Regions from separate parts of the Diaphorobacter ruginosibacter genome, predicted to be linked through region 1. Evidence: predicted binding sites of a transcription regulator. Region 1 holds the regulator's gene; each other region holds the start of a gene.

Region 1 (7,234 bases):
AGCTTGACGCCTGGCCCAGGTTGGCCAGGGGGCTCGCGGAGAAGTCGTAGCCATAGGCGAACGAACGGCTGGCGGTGCAGGCATGGAAATCGGCCTCCACGCGCGACGCATTCGGCTCGCAGAACACCCTGCCGGCGAGCGGCGACCCGCTGTCTCCGTCCGGCCGCACCACATCGGCAAAGGCACGCACATTGTTGCCCGCGGTGAAGCCGAGCTGTGTGTTGATACCCGAATCCACCCACGGATCAGCGCGCGAGAAGGCGGCGCTGGCCAGCGTGATCTTCGCGGGTGCCACCATCGCAGGCGCAAAACCGCTGGGGCCCCCGCCCGGATAGGGACTCAGCCCCATGCCCTGGGGTCCGCGCAGCGGCACGCCGGTCTGCGGATCGGCCCACACGCCATAGGTGTAGGCGGCAGCCCCCGCGTCGTGGGCCACCATGCTGCTGCGGAACAGCAGGGCGCCGCTGCTGCTGTCGATCACATAGGCGTAGGCACTGTGCACACCGCCCTCCAGCACGCGCAGCTCCAGGTAGTAGGCGGCCAGCAGGCCCTGCGGCATGCGAAACCAGGTGGGACGATAGCGGATCGCATCCTCCAGCACGGCTCCCCCAGCCCCCTTGACCGTCGATGGCAGTTCGAGCCAGCGGTAGCCGCCCGCATCGGCCGCCTGCGCGCGCTCGGTAAGCTGCGCATGAGCATCGGCCGCGAAATCGAAGTCGCTCAAGGCCTTCTGCGCCGCCGCCGCGGGGGACAGGGCAGACGACGCGGCTGACTTGCTCGCGCCGCCGGCAAGCTGGGTGCTGCCAATGGAGCCGCCCACGCTCAGTGCCTGCTGCCGCGCATCGAGCAGCACCGTGGCCTGCTCGCGGAATACCGGGATTCCTTCACGCTGGCTCGTGAGGCGCACCAGGCGGGCACCGCTTGCGAGCGCCTCGCGCTGCACCTGCACGGAAGCGGCATCGATGTCGGATGCACTCACCCCATAGAGAGGCGCCAGGCGCTTGAACACGTCGCGTGCGGCACGCGTCGCATCGATGGCAGGGGCCTGCTTGCCATCACCAACGGTGGAAACACCCTGCGGCACGAGTTTCACGAACACGGGCGATCCCAGCCTACTGTCGCGCGTGATCTGCTGCACCTCCGCAGGCAGGGCCACACCGTCCTTGCCAAGGGAACTTGCCCGCGGGGGCGCCGCCATCAGCGCGTCGACGGAAACCAGTTCACGTGCCGCTGCACCACTGCCTGGTGCAAGGCATGCGGCGAGCGCCGCATAGAGACAGTGCTTGCACGAGTGCTCGAACGCCTTCTGCATGTGTCGCCTCCCGCACGCGGCGACCACAGGCGACACGTTGCTTCCAGGAAGACGGGCGCGTCACCCGCTGGCCGCAGCCGCAAAAGATGATGCGGAAATCGGCCCCATCCTGCGAGGCCGCACTCTGTCGGTTCGGCACATGTTAGGAGGAAACATGTAAGGATTCTGTTTCCTTTTGTTTTTCTTATTATGAAATTTGAATGCCGGAACTATGCCAGAAGCGGCCTGCCATCGATTTTCATACGCAAGAAAACGTTTCAGCCGATCTGCTGCATGGCCTGCAGCCGCTCCAGGACGGCGCCGGGAACCGGCACCACCTTGCGGTCCGTCCGGCTCACGAAGACGATGCCGGTCTTGCCGCGCGCAACCTCGCGGCCCTGGGATTTCTCGGTGACGCTGAACACCAGGTCAAAGCCGTAGCGGTTGAAATCCGCAGGCGTCATCCGGATGCACATCACCTCGCCGTGAAAGCCTTCCGACTTGTATTGCGCGACGATGTCGCCCACCACGATGGTGGTGTCCGGGTCATCCTCCGCGGGAAACCCGATGGCCTGGAAGAAGCGCAGGCGCGCCTCCGACACCAGGCTCAACAGCTGTGCATTGTCGAGATGACCACCCTGGTTCACATGGCTGATGTAGATCTGCACCTCGGTGCTGAAGGCGAAATGCGCTGGAAGTTCGAAGACGATGCGTGCCATGGGCGAGTGAAGGGGGTTCGGAAGAGAGTTCGGAAGGGCGTTCAAGAAGAGAACTCGAAAGCGCTGCATTCTGACATTGCGCGGCAGCGACGCCCGCCTGGCACATGTGTCCATGTCCTGCACCGCTGCGTGCAGGGCTGAGGGCCCACATGTGCCGGCGTCGTCTTGGCGGCCTTTTTCCTTGCACCAGGCACCGCCGACGAGGACATCCATCGTCCGGGCCGGTGCGGCCGCTGCGCTTCCCCTTTGCACTCCACCGGAATGCCCCTCGAGATGTGCTGCACCGCCAGCCGGAAGCGGGGTGCAGTTCGCAATGCACCAATGGTCACGATTTCGGCCGGTGCTGGCAATACCTCATTCGGGTGAAATTGAAAGCAGAGCAGACAAAAAACGACGTTTCTTACCCATGAAAACCCTTGGCGCGTTCATGGGCCGCTGCCCTCACACCGCCTTGCGCAGATTGGCCGGGGGAATCTTCAGCGCCTCGCGGTACTTGGCCACGGTGCGGCGGGCGCACTCGATGCCCTGCTCCGCCAGCATGTCCGCGATCTTGCTGTCCGACAGCGGCTTCTTCGGGTTTTCGGAGCTCAGCAGCTGCTTGATCAACGCCTTCACGGCCGTGCTCGACGCGCTGCCGCCCGTCTCGGTTCCCAGGCCCGATCCGAAGAAGTACTTGAGCTCGAAGGTCCCCTGGGGCGTGGACATGTACTTGGCCGTCGTCACGCGGCTGATGGTGGACTCATGCAGGCCCAGCTCGTCCGCGATGTCGCGCAGCACCAGTGGACGCATGGCCAGTTCGCCGTGCACGAAGAAATTCTTCTGGCGCTCGACGATGGCCGTGGACACGCGCAGGATGGTGTCGAAGCGCTGCTGCACGTTCTTGATGAACCAGCGCGCCTCCTGCAGCCGCTGCTGCAGGCCCGCATGGGCCTCGTTGCCGCGCTGGCCGCGCAGGGCGTTGGCGTAGACGTCATGCACGCGCAGGCGCGGCATCACATCCGCGTTGAGCTGCACCGTGAACCGCATCTGCGCGCCGCGCCCCACGTTCTTGACGATCACGTCGGGCACGATGATCTGGCGCTGGACATCGGCAAAGCGCCGCCCCGGGCGAGGTTCCAGGCGCGCAATCAGGTTCATGGCCGCGCGCGTGTTCTCCTCACCGGCGCCACAGGCCTGCGTGAGGCGCTTGACGTCGCGGCGCGCCAGCAGGTCCAGCGAATCGCGGCAGATGTCGAGCGCCACGGCGATGATCGCCGGATCGCCCTCCTCGTCCTGGTTCATGCCGTGCAACTGCAGCGTGAGGCATTCACCCAGGTTGCGCGCGCCGACGCCCGCTGGCTCGAGGCTCTGCAGCAGGCGCAGCGCCACGGTGAAGCGATGCACGAGCTCTTCGAGCTCCTCGGTGGGCGCATCGTTGCCTGCCAGGGCAATCGCCAGTTCGGCAAGCGATTCCTCCAGGTAGCCATCGTCGTTCAGCGATTCAATTAGGAAGCGCACGGCGGCACTGTCGATCTCCGACAGATGCAGCGAGAGTGCCTGCCGGTGCAGGTGGTCGGTGAGCGACTCATGTGCACGCGCAAGATCGATGGCGTCCACTTCATCCTCGCCGGACCCGCTCGTATGGGTGCGCGCGGGAGCATCGCCCCCCCACTCGCCATCATCCGGCTGGACATCGACCGTGCCGTCGCCATCCCAGTCGACGCTCTCGGTCTGGGCCGCCGGCGGGTCTGCATCGGCTGCGGAACCTGGCTCGTCGGCGCCTGCCGAGGCCGTGGTGGAGCCTGCGGCATGCAGGGAGAACTCCGCCTCTTCGCCGCTTGCCGGCGTGTCCGCGCTGTCGAGCCCGAACTCCTCGCGGGTGGCGGTATCGGTTTCGCGCTCCAGGAACGGGTTGTCATCCAGCATCTGCTCGACCTCCTGGTCGAGCTCCAGCGTGGAGAGCTGCAGCAGCTTGATCGACTGCTGCAGTTGCGGCGTGAGCGCCAGATGTTGCGATACGCGGAGCGACAGTCCCGGTTTCATTGCCCGCAGTCCTGTCTCGCGATGAAGCGTCCCCTCAGGTCGTCACCCATGGCACTCACATGCGGAAATGTTCGCCGAGGTAGACCCGGCGCACATCGGCGTTGTCCACGATCTCCGAGGGCGTGCCCTGGGCAAGCACATGGCCGTCGCTGATGATGAATGCGTGATCGCAGATACCCAGCGTCTCGCGCACGTTGTGGTCGGTGATGAGCACCCCGATGCCGCGCGCCTTCAGGAATCCGATGATGCGCTGGATCTCGATCACCGCGATCGGGTCGATACCCGCAAAGGGCTCGTCGAGCAGGATGAAGCGCGGCTGTGTCGCGAGGGCGCGGGCGATCTCGACGCGGCGGCGCTCACCGCCCGAGAGCGCCAGCGCAGGCGATTCGCGCAGGTGGTCCACACGCAGCTCCTGCAGCAGCATGGTCAGGCGCTCCTCGATCACCGCCCGCGAGAGCGCGTGGCCGTTCTCATCCTTCTGGAGCTCGAGCACGGCACGCACGTTGTCTTCGACGTTGAGCTTGCGAAAGATCGATGCCTCCTGCGGCAGATAGGACAGCCCCAGGCGCGAGCGCTTGTGGATCGGCAGGTCCTGCACGGACTGGCCATCGATGTAGATCTCGCCGGCGTCGGAGCGCACGAGACCCACGATCATGTAGAACGACGTGGTCTTGCCGGCGCCGTTGGGGCCCAGCAGACCCACGACCTCGCCCTTGCGTACCGACAGGGACACGTCCTTCACCACCTTGCGGCTGCCGTAGGATTTCTCGAGATGCAGGGCCTCGAGGCGGCTGTGCGCATCCACGCTGCTCGTCATGGGCGCTGCTGCGGAATCAGGGTTCAACACGTCGACACCACTACTCACTTGCTGCCGCCCGTGCTCAGTTCGGGGCTCGAGCGCAACGCGGGCGCTTCTCCCGTGCGTGCAGGCCTTGCGGGCTGGGACGCCGCGCCTTCCGCCGGTTTCTCCTTGGGCGTGAGCGTCATGCGCACGCGCCCGGAAGGCGTGCCACCCTGTGCATTGCCCGGCGTGGTGCTCTTGACGCCATCCACCGTGAACACGTCGGTGATGTTGTTGTAGACGATCAGTGCGCCATTGACCTGGTCGGTCAGCGTGGTGTCGCGGTAGCGGCGCAGCTCGGCACGGCGGATGAACTTGACGATGTCGGCCTTGCCGTCGTATTCGATGACTTCGCCCTCGCCCTCGACGAACTCGTCCGGCGCACCGGGAGCGGAATCACGCTTTTGTCGGAAGAATGCGCGCTTGCCGGCGGCAGCGGTCACCGTGCCGAACTGGAAGCCATCGGGGTCCTGCCGCACCTCCAGCTGCGCACCGCGCAGCACGATGGTGCCCTTGGTCATGACCACATTGCCCGTGAACACGCTGATCTGCTTGAGCTCGTCATGGCGCAGTGCATCGGCCTCGATGTTCATCGGCTTGTCACGGTCGGCTTTTTCAGCATGGGAGGCCACCGAGCCGAGGGCCAGCAGGCAGCCAAGAAATAACGGGATGAGTCTGTTTTTCATAGGGCATGAATCTTGCTCGGCCATTGTACTGAAGCCCGGGCAAGAAGGTATGGAAACGACCCCGCCACGATAGGCGGACAAGGTAAAGATCGTGCACCCCGACACGCCGGACCAAAAAAAACGCGCCCCAGGGGACGCGTTCTTCAGCCGTGGCGAGACGAGGAGTTCGATCCGATCAGGCCTTGAGCGATCCCAGGTACTCGACGACCTGCAGCACGCTCTGCATGTTGCCTGCCATGGTGCCGTCGGTGTAGTACTTGCCCGCCACGCCCATCGATGGCACGCCTTCGACCTGGTAGGCCTCCTGCAGTGCGGCCGCCTTGCGCAGCAGGTTGGCGGTGTTGAACGAGTTGTAGGCTTCCTTGAACTTCGCCACGTCCACGCCCTGCTTGCCGATCCACTCGAAAATGGCATCGTCCTTGTTCAGGGGCAGGCGCTCCACGTGCACCGCATGGAACACCTTGGTGTGCAGTTGCGGCAGGAGGTTCATGGCTTCCAGCGCGAAATACAGCTTCTGCTGGGGCACGAAGCTCGCGTTGAAGGCCACCGGCACGCGGCGGATCGCCATGTTGGCAGGAGCGCTCTTCGCCCAGGCCTCGAAAGCCGGCTCGAAGGCATTGCAGTGCGGGCAGCTGTACCAGAAGAACTCGATGACTTCGACCTTGCCTGCGGGCGCATCGGTCGCCACGGGCTTCTTGAGCTTGACGAAGTCCTTGCCCTCCTTGAAAGCGCGGGCCTGGGCCTGTGCGTTCATCGACAGGGGCAGTGTCAGGGCGGAAGCGGCGACCGCCGAGGCGGTGGACAGGGAAAACTCGCGGCGTTTCATGAGATGAACATTCCTCTTCAGTTTTTTTGTAGCAACTTGGGATTGTGAGCGAAGGACGGCAAAAAAGTTCAGCGCTGCACGCGAACCAGTGCCGTTTCGATCCCGGCCCCATCCAGCTTGCCCTTGAGCGAATCGGCATCGTCACGCTTGCTGAACGGACCGATTCGCACCCGGAACACGGTACGGCCATTCTGCTCGCGCTCGCTCACGCGGGCCTCCCAGCCCAGCATCGCCAGCTTGGCGCGCTGCGCATCTGCATCGGCCTGTGAACGGAAGGCGCCGGCCTGCACGAAGTAGTCGAACGGATCGTTGGTCGTGGGCACGGGCGCCGGTGCAGGGGCCGCAGCGGCGCGTGCGCGCGCCAGATCACCCAGCGGGTCGCTGCTGGTGGGCTTGGGCTGCTGCGATGCGGTGGTCGACGACGCCGTGCCACGCGGAGCGGAGGCCGTCGTGGTGGAGGGTGCCGGCGCCGACGCGACCGGCGCGGGGGCCGGGGTCACCGTGCCCGTCACCGCCGGCGGCGACGTGGTCGCATCCTGCGGCGTGGAGCCGGGCTTGGCCGGATTGCGGCCATAGAGGCTGGAGTTGGGGTCCCAGTTCTTGTTGCGCTGCGCTTCCGCCTCGTCCTGGTCGGCGCCCCGCGACGCGTTCTTGTTCAGGAACGGCACGGGCACCTTTGTCACATAGACGGCAACGGCCAGGGCCGCGGCCAGACCGATGAGCACGCCCAGAATAAGGCCCAGGATGAGGCCGCCGCGTTGCTTGTGAAGATTCATAGATCCGTTGGAGTCACTCGAAGTTACATACGCTCGGGAGCCGAGACCCCCAGAACGGCGAGGCCATTGTGCA
Region 2 (7,234 bases), 930 kb from region 1:
CGGAGCATGGACAGGGAACATCCGGATCAGCCCTTCCAGCTCAAAACAGAAAATAGCGCTGGGCCATCGGCAGGCTGACCGCCGGCTCGCAGGTCAGCAGCATGCCGTCCGCACGCACCGCATAGGTCTGCGCGTCCACCTCCATGTGCGGCGCGTAGTCGTTGTGGACCATGTGGCGCTTGCCCACGCCGCGAATCCCCTTCACCGCCGACAGCTGCTTGTGCAGGCCGAAGCGTTCGCCGATGCCCGCCGCCAGTCCGGCCTGCGAGACGAAGGTCAGCGAAGTCCTGGCGATGGCGCCGCCAAAGCTGCCGAACATGGGCCGGTAGTGCACGGGCTGCGGCGTGGGGATCGACGCATTCGGGTCGCCCATCGCGGCCATCGCGATGAAGCCGCCCTTGAGGATCACCGAGGGTTTCACGCCAAAGAATGCCGGCTTCCAGATCACGATGTCGGCCCACTTGCCCACTTCGAGGCTGCCGACCTCGTGGCTCACGCCGTGCGCGATCGCCGGATTGATCGTGTACTTGGCGACATAGCGCCTCGCGCGGAAGTTGTCGTTGCGCGCGCCATCCCCGGGCAGCGGTCCGCGCTGCAGCTTCATCTTGTGCGCCGTCTGCCAGGTGCGCAGGATCACCTCGCCGACACGGCCCATGGCCTGGCTGTCGGAGCTGAACATGCTGATCGCGCCCAGGTCGTGCAGGATGTCCTCGGCCGCGATGGTTTCCTTGCGGATGCGGCTTTCTGCGAAAGCGAGGTCCTCCGCGATCGACGGATCGAGGTGATGGCAGACCATCAGCATGTCCACATGCTCGTCCAGCGTGTTGATCGTGTAGGGGCGCGTGGGGTTGGTGGAGCTGGGCAGCACGTTGGCCTCGCCCACCACCTTGAGGATGTCCGGCGCATGCCCTCCTCCCGCGCCTTCGGTGTGGAAGGTGTGGATGGTGCGGCCCTTGAATGCGGCGACGGTGTCTTCCACGAACCCGCTTTCATTGAGCGTGTCGGTGTGGATGGCCACCTGCGTGTCGGTGTCCTCGGCCACGGCAAGGCAGTTGTCGATGGCCGCAGGCGTCGAGCCCCAGTCCTCGTGCAGCTTGAGGCCGATCGCGCCCGCGTCGATCTGCTCGTGCAGCGCACCCGGCAGGCTGGCGTTGCCCTTGCCGAGAAAGCCGATGTTCATCGGGAATGCGTCCGCTGCCTGCAGCATGCGCTCCATGTTCCAAGGGCCGGGCGTGCAGGTGGTCGCGAAGGTTCCGGTGGCCGGGCCGGTGCCGCCGCCGATCATGGTGGTCACCCCGCTTGCGAGGGCTTCCTCGATCTGCTGCGGCGCGATGAAGTGGATGTGCGAGTCGATGCCGCCCGCGGTGACGATGCAGCCCTCGCAGCTGATGATCTCCGTGCCGGGCCCGATGATGATGTCGACCCCGGGCTGGGTGTCGGGGTTGCCGGCCTTGCCGATGGCCGCGATGCGGCCGGCTTTCAGGCCGATGTCGGCCTTGACGATGCCCCAGTGGTCCAGGATCAGGGCATTGGTGAGGACGGTGTCCATCGCGCCCTGCGCACGCGTCCTCTGGCTCTGGGCCATGCCGTCGCGGATGGTCTTGCCGCCGCCGAACTTGACTTCCTCGCCGTAGCCTCCGGCCCGCAAGGTGTAGTCCTGCTCGACTTCGATGAGGAGGGCCGTGTCGGCCAGCCTCACGCGATCACCCACGGTGGGGCCGTAGGTCTCGGCGTAGGCCTGTCTGTCGATGCGTGCCATGCTGCTGGTCCTGCCGTGCTGTGTCATGGAAGGCGCCCCATGACCTGGGCCCTGAAGCCGTAGATGGTTCTTTCGCCCGCGATGTCCACCAGCTCCACGGTGCGCTGCTGGCCCGGCTCGAAGCGCACGGCCATGCCGCTCGCGATGTTCAGGCGCCTGCCTTGGGCAGCGGCGCGGTCGAAATCGAGGCCCGCGTTGGTTTCCGCGAAGTGGTAGTGGGAGCCGACCTGGATGGGACGGTCGCTGGCGTTTTTCACGACCAGCGTCAGGACGTCACGGCCAGCGTTGAGTTCGTGTTGGCCTTCGTCTACAAGCAGTTCACCGGGGATCATGGCGTTCCTTTCTTCCTGCATCCATTCAGGCAAGGCGGCTCAGCATGAAGACCCCGAGCACTGCCGTGGCCGCGCCACCCGCGCGTGCCACCCATGCGTGGCGCCGCTGCACGGCCTTGCCGAGGGCCATGCCGCCCAGGTGCAGGGTGGCGGAGCCCAGCGCCATGCCGGCCAGCGCCGCAGCCCCCATGAGGGCCGTATCGGCCGACAGTTCCGCGCCATGGGCCGCACCGTGGAAGAAGGCGAACACGCCCGCGAGCGAGGCGGCAACACCCCAGGCCATGCGCTTCTGCGTGGCGACGAGCAGGCCCAGCACCAGCACCGAGGCCGCGATCATGGGCTCGACGCCGGGCACGGAGAGACCTGCAAATCCGGCAAGGCAGCCCGCCACCAGCAGCGCCACGAAGGCGAGCGGCGCACGCCATGCGGGGCGCACGGTGAGCGCGCTCCACACGCCCACCGCCACCATCGCGGCGAGGTGATCCGCTCCCGTGAACGGATGGGCAAAGGCCTGCACGAAGCTGTCCAGCACACCGTGGCCGTGCGCGTGGGTGCCGACGTGGGCAAGGGCTGTCAGGGGCGTGGCTGCAACTACGCCTGCGAGCGCGCCGGCGATGAGGGGGAATGACTTCTTGATGGGCATGGCTGTGTCCGGTCCGGTGGGGCGTGGTGTCGTGTGGGTTCAGACGATGGGTTGGTGCACGGTGACGAGCTTGGTGCCGTCGGGAAAGGTGGCCTCGACCTGGATGTCGGGGATCATCTCGGCGATGCCATCCATCACATCGCCCCGCGCGAGGATGGTGCGGCCCTCGCTCATGAGCTGCGCCACGGTCTTGCCGTCGCGCGCCCCCTCCATCACCGCCGCGCTGATGAAGGCCACGGCCTCGGGGTAATTGAGCTTGAGGCCGCGCGCCCGGCGGCGTTCGGCCAGCAGCGCCGCCGTGAAGATCAGCAGCTTGTCCTTTTCGCGTGGCGTGAGTTCCATGGTGCGGTCGTTCCTGAGGATGTCCGTTGAAAGGAATGGGTCCCATGGCGATGCAAGAAACAGGCCACATCTTGGTGAACGCACGGCACCAAATGCGGGCCCATGGGCGGAAAGCTCCGCGAGGGGTGCGCAATCTGGTGCGGCCGCCCCGCGCTGCGCCGCCATGGTGCATCTCGATTCCCTTGTGGACGGGAACCGCACCACAACCGCTCCGCCACGGGACACGCCATGCACCCAACGAGGGCAACCGACGTGCGTTGCGCCGCCTTTCAGCGCGTCCGATGGACTGGCACAGCAATTGCGTTGGCCCTTGCACGGTCGCTTGGACCGGTCAATTCTTACTCTTACTGGAGTGGTGCAATGAACCGTCGCGGAACACTTACAACGCTGGCTGCCTCGCTGGCTCTGGGCCTTGGACTCTCGGCAACCGTGCATGCGCAGGACACCATCAAGGTGGGCGTGCTGCACAGTCTCTCGGGCACCATGGCGATTTCGGAGACCGTGCTCAAGGACACGGTGCTCATGGCCATCGACGACATCAATGCCAAGGGTGGCGTGCTCGGCAAGAAGCTCGAACCCGTGGTGGTCGATCCGGCCTCCAACTGGCCGCTGTTTGCCGAGAAGGCCAAGCAGCTGATCACCCAGGACAAGGTGGCCGTCGTGTTTGGCTGCTGGACCAGCGTGTCGCGCAAGTCGGTGCTGCCCGTGTTCGAGCAGAACAACGGCCTGCTGTTCTACCCCGTGCAGTACGAGGGCGAGGAACTGTCCAAGAACGTGTTCTACACGGGCGCCGCCCCCAACCAGCAGGCCATTCCTGCGGTGGAGTACCTGATGAGCAAGGAAGGCGGCGGTGCCAAGCGCTTCGTGCTGCTGGGCACGGACTATGTGTACCCGCGCACCACCAACAAGATCCTGCGCGCGTTCCTCAAGTCCAAGGGCGTGAAGGAATCCGACATCATGGAGACCTATACCCCGTTCGGCCACAGCGACTACCAGACCATCGTCTCGGACATCAAGAAGTTCTCCACAGGGGGCAAGACGGCGGTGATCTCTACGATCAACGGTGACTCGAACGTGCCCTTCTACAAGGAGCTCGGCAACGCCGGCCTGAAGGCCAAGGACGTTCCGGTCGTGGCATTCAGCGTAGGCGAGGAAGAGCTGCGCGGCGTGGACACCAAGCCGCTCGTGGGCCACCTGGCCGCATGGAACTACTTCATGAGCGTGAAGAACCCGACCAACACCGCGTTCATCAAGCAGTGGAGCGACTACGCCAAGGCCAAGGCCATCCCCGGACACAAGGACAAGCCTCTCACCAACGACCCGATGGAAGCCACCTGGGTCGGCATCCACATGTGGAAGCAGGCCGTCGAGAAGGCCAAGAGCACCGACGTGGACAAGGTGATCGCCGCGATGGCCGGGCAGACCTTCACGGCTCCCGATGGCTTCACCGTGAAGATGGACGAGAAGAACCACCACCTGCACAAGCCGGTGATGGTGGGCGAAATCAAGGCCGACGGCCAGTTCAACGTGGTGTGGAAGACCAAGGGCCCCGTGAAGGCCCAGCCATGGAGTCCCTTCATCGAAGGCAATGACAAGAAGAAGGACGAGCCGGACGGCAAGTCCGCTCTCTGATGGAGAGACACGGCGCCCGGGCCGGCCCGGGCGCAAGAGACCACCGCATCCGGACCGGGATACGATCATGACAGGCATATTCGGCATTCAATTGATTCCTCGCATGCGGGCGACGGCGGCAGCCCTTTCCCTGCTCGCCAGCTTCGGCGCCCATGCGCTCACCGCCGATCAGGCCTTCCGGATGGCAGGTGCCGAAGAAGCAGAACAGCGCGCCGCGGCCATCACGCAGGCCGTGCAGGCGCAGGCCTCGCAAGTGCCCGATGCACGGCTCGGCATCTTTCTCAAGGCCTTGGCCGACGATGCGGTGAAGACCGCGGGCGGCAAGGCCTACATCGTCGGGACGGACGACAAGGCGGTCGATGCCGCGACCGGCGCCCCCGCCACGCTGCCCGCCGATGCCGAGGATGTCGTCAACAACAACTACCTGCGCGGCGTGATCGACATTGCGCAGGCTGCGCTCGCGCTCTCCGGCCCGGATGTGGGCGAGCGCCGCACGGCGGCAGCCCGGCTCGCGGCGGAGCCCGATGCGTCGCGCATCGAACTCATCGACAAGGCACTCGCCAACGAACAGGACGATGGCGTGAAGGCGCTGCTCGAACGCGCCAAGGCGGCGAGCCTGCTCGCCAGCGATGTCCGCGACCAGCGCATGCAGGCCGTGGGCGTGCTGGCGCGGGACAGGACGCCCGAGACCCAACTGCTGCTCAACCAGCGCCTCGCCGACGAACAGGACCCTGCCGTCAGGAAGGTACTCCAGCGCGCGCTGGCAGAGATTGCCGACAACCTCGCCTGGGGCGAGCGGCTGGGCGAGATCTTCAGCGGCATCAGCCTGGGCTCGGTGCTGCTGCTGGCCGCGCTGGGACTTGCCATCACCTACGGGCTGATGGGCGTGATCAACATGGCGCACGGCGAGCTGATCATGATCGGCGCCTATGCGACCTACATGGTGCAGGTCGCATTCCAGCGTTTCCTGCCCGAGGCCCTGTTCGGCTGGTACCTGGTGCTGGCGATTCCGGTGGCCTTCCTCGCATCGGCGCTCGTCGGCGCGATGCTCGAGCGCGGCGTGATCCGCTTCCTGTATGGCCGCCCTCTCGAAACGCTGCTGGCCACCTTCGGCATCAGCCTGGTGCTGCAGCAGACCGTGCGCAGCCTGTTCGGCGCGCAGAACGTGGGGGTGGAAAACCCTTCGTGGATGAGTGGCGGCCTCGCGCTGCTGCCCAATCTGACGCTGCCATGGAACCGGATCTGCATCGTGATCTTCGCCTTCCTCGTGCTGGGCGGCGTCGCCTTCATGATTGCACGCACGCGCCTGGGCCTGTTCGTGCGCGGCGTCACGCAGAACCGTGCGATGGCTTCCTGCGTGGGGGTGAACACCGCACGCACCGACACCTACGCGTTCGCGCTCGGCTCGGGCATCGCCGGCCTCGCGGGCTGCGCGCTGAGCCAGATCGGCAATGTCGGTCCGGACCTCGGCCAGAACTACATCGTCGATTCGTTCCTCGTCGTGGTGCTCGGCGGTGTCGGCCAGCTCGCGGGCACGGTGTATGCAGCGCTCGGCCTCGGCGTGCTCGGCAAGCTGCTGGAAGGCTGGACCGGAGCGGTACTGGCCAAGATCGCCGTGCTGCTCTTCATCGTGATCTTCATTCAAAAGCGCCCGCAAGGCATCTTCGCCTTGAAGGGCCGTAGCGCGGAGGCCTGAACCCATGGCAACGACCCATCCCACCCTCGAACTGCCCCGGCCCGCCCCCTTGCTCGGCAAGGGCGGCTGGACGATGTTCCTGGTCGCCTTCATCGGCATCGCGGCCATCGCACCGGCGCTCAACCTCATGGTGCCCGAGGGCCACTGGCTGCATCTGTCGGACTACATGATCGGCCTGCTCGGCAAGTTCATGTGCTATGCGATCTGCGCGCTCGCAATCGACCTCATCTGGGGCTACACCGGCATCCTGAGCCTGGGCCATGGCCTGTTCTTCGCCCTTGGCGGCTATGTGATGGGCATGTACCTGATGCGCGAGGCCTCGGGCCCCGATGCGCTGCCGCCCTTCATGGTGTTCCTGGACTGGAAGGAGCTGCCATGGCAATGGTCGCTCTCGGGCAGCTTCGCCCTGACCGTGCTGCTGGTGTTCCTCGTGCCCGGCCTGCTCGCGGGCCTGTTCGGCTACTTTGCGTTCCGCTCGCGCATCAAGGGTGTGTACTTCTCGATCATCACGCAGGCACTGACCTATGCCGCGATGCTGCTGTTCTTCCGCAACGAGACAGGCTTTGGCGGCAACAACGGCTTCACCGGATTCAAGACGATCCTGGGCTTCTCGCTGAACACGCCACGGATGCATGTGCTGCTGTTCGCGCTGTCCGGCATCGCCCTGCTGGGCTGCTACCTGCTCTCGCGCTGGCTCATGCAGAGCAAGTTCGGCCGCGTGCTGCAGGCCGTGCGCGATGCCGAATCGCGCACCATGTTCTGCGGCTACAACCCGCTGTCGTACAAGCTCACGATCTGGGTGATCTCGGCCATGATGTGCGGACTCGCCG
Region 3 (7,234 bases), 2.3 Mb from region 1:
TCTTGACTACGGGTGTATCCATGATGTCTGTCTCCGTTGCTGTTGATGCGGGTGATGGGTGGCGGCGCGCTCAGCGGCCCCAGCTCAGCGAGAATTCGTCGTCGTCTTCATTGACGTGGCCCGAGAGCGTCACCAGGTTGATCTGGATTTGCTGCAGGTTGTAGGGCTGGCCGGTGATCTCCTCGATGCTTTCGCGGCGGATCACGAGGCGCCCGGGGCAGTCGATCTTCACGAGCCCCGGTGCATAGGCGGCCGTGGCCTCGGTGTTGTCGGCGAGCACGGCCTCGATCACGGCGCGTGATTCCTCGTTGTCCTGGAACGCAATGAACACCTTGGAGCGAGTGGCTTCGGTGCCGGTGTGGTCTGCTTGCATGTCGTACGTCTCCTTCCGTTCATCCAGTGGTTCAGCCGATGGCCAGGCCAGCCTTGCGCGCGCGGGCGTCAAGGCCCTCGCGCACTTCGGTTTGCAGCGGGGCGGCGTCGTCGCCCAGCGCGAGGCGTGCAACCGGTTCGAGAGCCGCCGTGGCACGGTCGGCCCAGTGCCGGTACCAGCGCGTGAGCAGTTCCTGGTTGTGTCCGGATTCACTCGCGGCCGTCTTGACCACGGCATCGACCCAGCGGTTCGACTCGGCGTGCCACTCCGGGATGAAGGAGGTCAGCATGGCGACGGCCGTGCCGCCCTTGAGCGCCAGGTGGTCGTCCACGTAGTGGCCGAAGACCAGCGGATACAGCTGGCCGTCGAGTGCCAGGTTCTGTGCGACGAACAGCTCCACCGGGTCCTTGAGCACGAAGGTGTCCTCGACCAGTTCGCGCAGCGGCTGCCATGCCTCGGCGCCCAGCCAGTCGTTCTTGCCTGCCTCGAGCGCGCCGGGCTCCTCGAGCGCGAGTCCGAGGCGGGTGATGTACTGCGCCACGCCGAGCTGGTCCATGGCATGGAACATCGCCGGCGCGGTGAAGGGCGTGCCGTAGCCGCGGGAGCAGATGTTGCAGTTGTTCATGTTGCCGCCGAAGGCCACATGGCGCAGCGGCATCAGCACGGTGCAGACCTGCGCACGCATCGCATCGGACATCTTCTGTGCGAGGCCGCGCGACTCGACGAACTGGTAGTTGGCCTCCATGGCGTCCTGCTGGCGCGCGCGGGCCATGGCCCAGGTGGCGTAGTAGAACTGTCGCGGATCGCGCAGCGCATTCCAGTCCTTCAGCTGGATGGCCGTGCGCCGCGTGTCATAGATCTCGAAGCCTTCTTCCCATGTGGGGCGATAGTGGAATTGCTCGGTCGGCTGCGCGCCGAGCGTGGCTTCGAGATAGCGCGATGCCGGCTTGTCGCCCGTGTAGGTGGCGACGCGGTCGAAGGTCTGGCGCAGCGGCTGGATCTCGCGCGCCTGCAATTCAATGTTCATGGTTCTTGTCTCCTGTGGTGCGGTCGGTTGCTATCGGGGGGGCAGGTCGCCTAGAGCGGGTTCACCTGCTGCTCCTTGCAAAAGGACTGGAAGTCGCTCTCCTTCATCGTCAGTTCCACCACCAGCTCGGGCCAGCCGACGGAGAACTCGAACTCCACGAACCCGTTGTCGCGGCGCCGCTGTATGCGCACGCTGCGGCACGAAAGGTCGCAGACGGGAAGCTCGGTGCTGTTCGATGTCGGGGCGGTACGCATGTCTTGCATTGATCACTCCTGGCGGGTTGTTGCCTGCCTGTTTGCACGGCGCGTGCCAACTTTCGTTTGAAATCCAAAAATATCGATAAATTGAGGGTTACTCCCTACCGTTTCCGGTGCGGGGTGTCGTCCGGGTGACGCTTTGCACAGCCTGTGCGGCATCTGTCTCGGATAGAAGGCCCGGGTGCTGCGGTGCAGCATGATGAAATGATCAATCCGCGCGTTGGAAGGTCATCAAATGATCAATTCGCGGGTGCGGGACCTCGGGCAAGACCCGATGGTCTTGTCCTGCTGTTTTATCGATAGTTGGTCCATGCCCAGTCCTGACCGCCCCTTGCCCTCGGATGCCGACCTGCGCCGCCTGATCCGCTTTTCCACCGAGGATGGGCTGATCTGGCTGTCCGGCCAGCGCATGCTGCTCCTGCACTCGGCCTCGCTGACCGCCTTGCGCCAGGAGCTCATGGACACCGTGGGTCCCAAGCACACGCGCCGCCTGCTCATGCGTGCGGGTTATGCCTCGGGCGAGCGCGATGCGTTGCTAGCGCGGCAGATCCGGCCGGAGGCCAGCGTGTTCGACATGTTCGCCGTGGGGCCGCAGTTGCACCGGCTTGAAGGGGCGGTGCGCGCAACGCCGCAGGTGTTCGAGGTGGACGAGGAGGCCGGCCGCTTTCGCTGCGAGGTGCGCTGGGACCACAGCTGGGAGTCCGAGGCCCACCTGCGCGAGTGGGGGCCGCAGGAAGAGCCTGCCTGCTGGATGCTGCTGGGCTATGCGTCCGGCTACAGCAGCGCCTTTTTCCGAAGGCCGGTGATCTTCAAGGAAGTGCAGTGCACGGCCTGCGGCCAGCCATACTGCCTGATCGAGGGGCGCTTCGTACACGAGTGGCCGGAAGGAGAGCAGCTCGCGCGGGACTATGCTCCCGACTCGATGCTCGTTCGGCTCGATGACCTGCACTCGCAGGTCGAGGCGCTGCGCTCGCGTCTCAAGCCGGCGGACGAGCAAGGTCCGCTGCTCGGGCGTTCGCGCGCCTTCAAGGGGGCGGTGGAGCTCCTGCAGAAGGCAGCCCCCACGCAGGTCACGGTGCTGCTCACGGGCGAGACAGGTGTCGGCAAGGAGCGTTTTGCCAGTGCCCTGCACGCGATGAGTGCGCGCGCCGACAAGCCCTTTGTCGCGATCAATTGCGCGGCACTGCCTGCGGAACTGATAGAGAGCGAACTGTTCGGCGCCGAGAAGGGCGCCTATACCGGAGCCTCCAGCATGCGGGTGGGGCGCTTCGAGCGCGCGAACGGCGGCACGCTGCTGCTCGACGAACTGGGCGAGCTGCCGCTGGCGGCGCAGGCCAAGCTGCTGCGCGTGCTGCAAAGTGGCGAGATCGAGCGGCTGGGCGGCACGCGGGCCATCAAGGTGGATGTGCGCGTGATCGCGGCGACCAACGTGGATCTGGAAAAGGCCGTGGAGGCGGGGCATTTCAGGCGTGACCTGCTGTATCGGCTGAATGTCTATCCGGTCCACATCCCGGCGCTGCGCGAGCGGGCCGAGGACATCGAGATGCTGGCCATGCACATGCTGCAGAAGTTCTCTGCATTGCATGGCAAGCAGGTGACCGGCCTGACCGACCGCGCGCTGGCGGCGCTGCGCAGCCATTCCTGGCCCGGCAATGTGCGCGAACTCGAGAATCTCATGGAGCGCGGGTTGATCCTGACCGCATCGGGCGAAATGATCGATGTGCAGGCGCTGTTTCCCCACTGGAGCGAGCGCAGCGATGCCAGCATGGTCGATGAGCAGGGGTTGCTCATCTCGCCTCGGACGGAGGGCGCCGCACCAGCGGAACCCGCAGGCCTCTATGACGCAGTGCTTGCGCAGGGGCTGTCGCTGGACGCCTTCGAGGATGGGCTGCTCCAGGAGGCGGTGCGCCGCGCGGGCGGCAATCTGGCGGCCGCCGCACGCGTGCTGGGCATGACGCGTCCGCAGCTGAGCTATCGCCTGGCGCGTGCCCGGGAGCGCACCGCACCAGGGCATGCGGGAGGCTGAGCACCATGGCCAAGCGCGCTTTCCTGATCCCTTCGCTGATGGACGACACGCTCGACCCGAGCAGCGATGCCACGCGCACTCTCACCGAGAAGACCTACACGGAACTGCGCACCGACATCATCGAAGGCCGGCTGCTGCCCGGCAGCAAGTTGCGCGTGGAGCATCTGCGCCAGCGCTACGCCGTGGGGGCGGGCACGCTGCGCGAGTCGCTGACCCGGCTGGTGAGTGACGCACTGGTTACGGCCGAGGGACAGCGGGGGTTCCGTGTCTCGCCGATCGCCATCGAGGACCTGGAGGACATCACGCGACTGCGCGTGCACATCGAGACCCACGCGCTGCGCGAGTCGATCCGCCATGGCGACGATCATTGGCGCAGCGAGCTCAGGGCGAGCTATGAAGATCTCTCCAGGCTGGAGCAGCCGCTCACGCGCGACAACCGCGGCCGCTGGGAAGCGCTCAATCTGCGCTTCCACGAGATGCTGCTGGCCGGCCGGCCGTCACCGTGGGAATTGAAGATCCTGCGCATGCTGGCACGGCACGGTGAGCGCTACCGCCGCTACGCGATGGACCTGCCCGGAGCCGTGCGCGACGTGCATGCCGAACATGCGGAGATCTACGAGCTCGCCATGTCGGGACAGGACGCACGGGCGGCATTGGCGCTCGAGGCTCACATCTGCGCGACCCCCCAGGTCCTGTCTCGGGCCTTCCGTGAAGGGCGCGTGCGACTGCCTGCGGCGGATGACAGGACAGGGTAGGGGGTGCCGGAAAACGTGGCAGAGCAGAGGATGGAACTTCGATGCCCCGTCGTGCTCCGATACAGCGGTTCGCTGTCCATTCCTTCCTGGCCCCTGTCTTCCTGTTTTATCCATGTTTCAACGTAGAACCTCGCTCGCCGCATTGGCTGGGCTGGCCGCGCTTCCCGTCGCGCTCGGCGGCATTTCCCTGCGTGCGAATGCCGCGCAGGTGCGCACCCTGCTGGATTCCCTGCGGCCGTCACCGCGCATGCCGGTGCTGTTCGTCGGTCACGGCAGTCCGATGAATGCCATCGAGGACAACCTCTGGCGCCGCAGCTGGCAGCAGGTCGGCCAGGCGCTCTCGGCACGCAGCGTCCAGCCGCAGCTCATCCTGTGTATTTCCGCCCACTGGCTGACCAAGGATGGCTGGTATCTCACGGGAATGAGCGATCCGCGCACGATCCACGATTTCAGCGGTTTTCCGCGCGAGCTGCATGAGCAGCAATATCCCGCGCCCGGCGCACCGGCCGTCGCCAGGGCCTTGGCGGGAGAGCTTCGCTCGCCGGCAGACCGGCAGCCGCTCAAGGTCGACGAGGGCGAGTGGGGGCTGGACCATGGAACCTGGTCGGTGCTCAAGCCGATGTTCCCCAAGGCGCAGATCCCGGTGATCCAGTTGAGCATGGACTATGCCCGAAGCCCCGAGGCGCATTTCGCGCTGGGCCGCCAGCTGGGCGCATTGCGCGAGCGCGGCGTGCTGATCGTGGGCAGCGGCAACGCGGTCCACAACCTGCGCAGGACGAAGCGCGGCTCCGCGCCGAACGAGGCCTATGACTGGGCCACGGAGTTCGACGAGCAGGTGCAGGGACACATCAAGCGCGGGGAGCTGGAGTCGCTCGTGCAGTTCCAGAAGCAGGGCGAGCTGGCGCGGCTTGCGCACCCGACGCACGAGCACTACCTGCCGCTGCTCTACGCTGCGGGCGCGGCAAGCGCCAGGGAAATGCCGAGATTCTTCAACACGGGGTTTCAGTCCGCATCGATATCGATGCGGTCCGTGATCTGGGGGTGAACCGCGCGGGGCGCCGGCATGCATGGTCAGCGCCCGGACATCCGGGTTCGCATCCCGAGAGAAGGCAAAAAGGCCGCCTCGAGGGAAGCGGCCTTTGAAGGGTGAGCGAAGAGAAACGCATGGCGCTCCTCCTCGGCGTCTTACATCACGGCGGCGATGGCCTTGCAGACGTACTCGACGTTCTTGCTGTTCAGCGCAGCCACGCACATGCGGCCGGTGTCGGTGCCGTACACGCCAAATTCCGAACGCAGGCGGATCATCTGGTCCTTGGAGAGGCCCGAATACGAGAACATGCCGATCTGGGTGGTGATGAAGCTCATGTCCTGCTTCACGCCGGCAGCCTTCAGACCGTCCACCAGCTTCTGGCGCATGGCCTTGATGCGCACGCGCATTTCGCCCAGCTCTTCTTCCCACTGCGCACGCAGTTCGGGGGTGTTGAGCACGGCGGAAACCACGGCGCCGCCATGTGTCGGCGGGTTGGAGTAGTTGGTGCGGATCACGATCTTCAGTTGCGACAGCACGCGGGCGGCTTCGTCCTTGTCGGTGGCCACCACGGACAGGGCGCCCACGCGCTCGCCATACAGGCTGAAGCTCTTGGAGAACGAGGTCGACACGAAGATGGTCAGGCCGGCGGCAACGAACTTGCCCACGACGGCGCCATCTTCCTTCAGGCCATGGCCGAAGCCCTGGTAGGCCATGTCGAGGAATGCGACCAGGTTGCGGGCCTTGACGGTGGCGATCACCTGGTCCCACTGCTCGGCCGTGATGTCATAGCCGGTGGGGTTGTGGCAGCAGGCGTGCAGCACGACCACGGTGCCGGCAGCGGCAGCGTTCAGGTCGGCCAGCATGCCTTCGAAATTGACCGTGCGAGTGGCCGCGTCGTAGTAGCGGTACGTGCCGACTTCAAAACCGGCATTGGTGAAGATGGCCTTGTGGTTTTCCCAGCTCGGGTCGGAGATCAGCACCTTGGCGTTCGGGCTGAGCTTCTTGAGGAAGTCGGCACCGATCTTCAGGCCACCCGTGCCACCCACGGCTTGCACGGTGGCCACGCGGCCGGCCTTGACCACGTCGGACTCGGCACCAAACACCAGTGCCTTGACGGCGCTGTCATAGCTTGCGATACCGTCGATGGGCAGGTAGCCACGAGCGGACGGCTTGTCCATCATGGCTTTTTCTGCTGCCTGCACGCACTTCAGCAGGGGGAGCTTGCCGTTATCGTCGAAGTACACGCCCACGCCGAGATTCACCTTGTTGGGGTTGGTATCAGCGGCAAATTGTTCGTTCAGACCCAGAATGGGGTCACGCGGGGCCATCTCGACGGCGGTGAAGAGAGACATGAAAAGTCCTTGAAGGGTGGAAATCTGATGCGGTGCCCCCAACTAAACTAGCCAAGGCCGAGAGGCGGTGCCAGCGCTGCATGCAGGGTGCATGCGTGTTGCTCGCAGCCATCCGGTCGATTTGCCTTGAGGGGCAACCCCCGATTTTAACGGCGCAAGCCATCGTTGCGTTTACAAGTCATGCATGAAGTCACCACAGAAGTAGCTGAAGGCGAGTTTGTTTCCTTCCCGGGCTCTCCATTTCAGCTCTACCAGCCCTATCCACCGGCCGGCGACCAGCCGGAGGCCATCGCCCGCCTGGTGGAAGGGGTGAACGATGGCGAGGCCTTCCAGACGCTGCTGGGGGTGACCGGCTCGGGCAAGACCTTCACGATGGCGAACGTGATCGCGCGGCTGGGGCGCCCGGCCATCGTG

What was found. Region 1 encodes sigma-54, which starts transcription at its own class of promoters, with help from an activator protein. Its sites were predicted from a motif close to TGGCANGNAANCTGCTTT; they were not measured.
Region 2: a site for sigma-54 is predicted at 3,364-3,381, ahead of urtA (urea ABC transporter substrate-binding protein). Genes of this name have one in related genera too.
Region 3: a site for sigma-54 is predicted at 1,695-1,712, ahead of H9K76_RS11585 (phenol hydroxylase subunit). Genes of this name have one in related genera too.

What each region holds. Positions count from the first base shown of each region.
Region 1 covers NZ_CP060714.1:320,372-327,605, reverse strand. Annotated here, with positions in the region: gene H9K76_RS01565 (IPTL-CTERM sorting domain-containing protein) at 1-1,312, opposite strand, end outside; gene H9K76_RS01560 (acyl-CoA thioesterase) at 1,570-2,010, opposite strand; gene H9K76_RS01555 (RNA polymerase factor sigma-54) at 2,452-4,032, opposite strand; gene lptB (LPS export ABC transporter ATP-binding protein) at 4,088-4,849, opposite strand; gene lptA (lipopolysaccharide transport periplasmic protein LptA) at 4,894-5,559, opposite strand; gene H9K76_RS01540 (thiol:disulfide interchange protein DsbA/DsbL) at 5,735-6,385, opposite strand; gene H9K76_RS01535 (SPOR domain-containing protein) at 6,454-7,161, opposite strand; gene argS (arginine--tRNA ligase) at 7,185-7,234, opposite strand, start outside.
Region 2 covers NZ_CP060714.1:4,561,968-4,569,201, reverse strand. Annotated here, with positions in the region: gene H9K76_RS20635 (gamma-glutamylcyclotransferase family protein) at 1-78, shown strand, start outside; gene ureC (urease subunit alpha) at 41-1,759, opposite strand; gene H9K76_RS20625 (urease subunit beta) at 1,783-2,091, opposite strand; gene H9K76_RS20620 (HupE/UreJ family protein) at 2,117-2,734, opposite strand; gene H9K76_RS20615 (urease subunit gamma) at 2,774-3,076, opposite strand; gene urtA (urea ABC transporter substrate-binding protein) at 3,437-4,708, shown strand; gene urtB (urea ABC transporter permease subunit UrtB) at 4,812-6,404, shown strand; gene urtC (urea ABC transporter permease subunit UrtC) at 6,409-7,234, shown strand, end outside.
Region 3 covers NZ_CP060714.1:2,575,968-2,583,201, reverse strand. Annotated here, with positions in the region: gene H9K76_RS11600 (aromatic/alkene/methane monooxygenase hydroxylase/oxygenase subunit alpha) at 1-22, opposite strand, end outside; gene H9K76_RS11595 (MmoB/DmpM family protein) at 71-373, opposite strand; gene H9K76_RS11590 (ferritin family protein) at 405-1,400, opposite strand; gene H9K76_RS11585 (phenol hydroxylase subunit) at 1,451-1,663, opposite strand; gene H9K76_RS11580 (sigma-54-dependent Fis family transcriptional regulator) at 1,968-3,683, shown strand; gene H9K76_RS11575 (GntR family transcriptional regulator) at 3,689-4,438, shown strand; gene ygiD (4,5-DOPA-extradiol-dioxygenase) at 4,551-5,483, shown strand; gene H9K76_RS11565 (amino acid aminotransferase) at 5,624-6,820, opposite strand; gene uvrB (excinuclease ABC subunit UvrB) at 7,001-7,234, shown strand, end outside.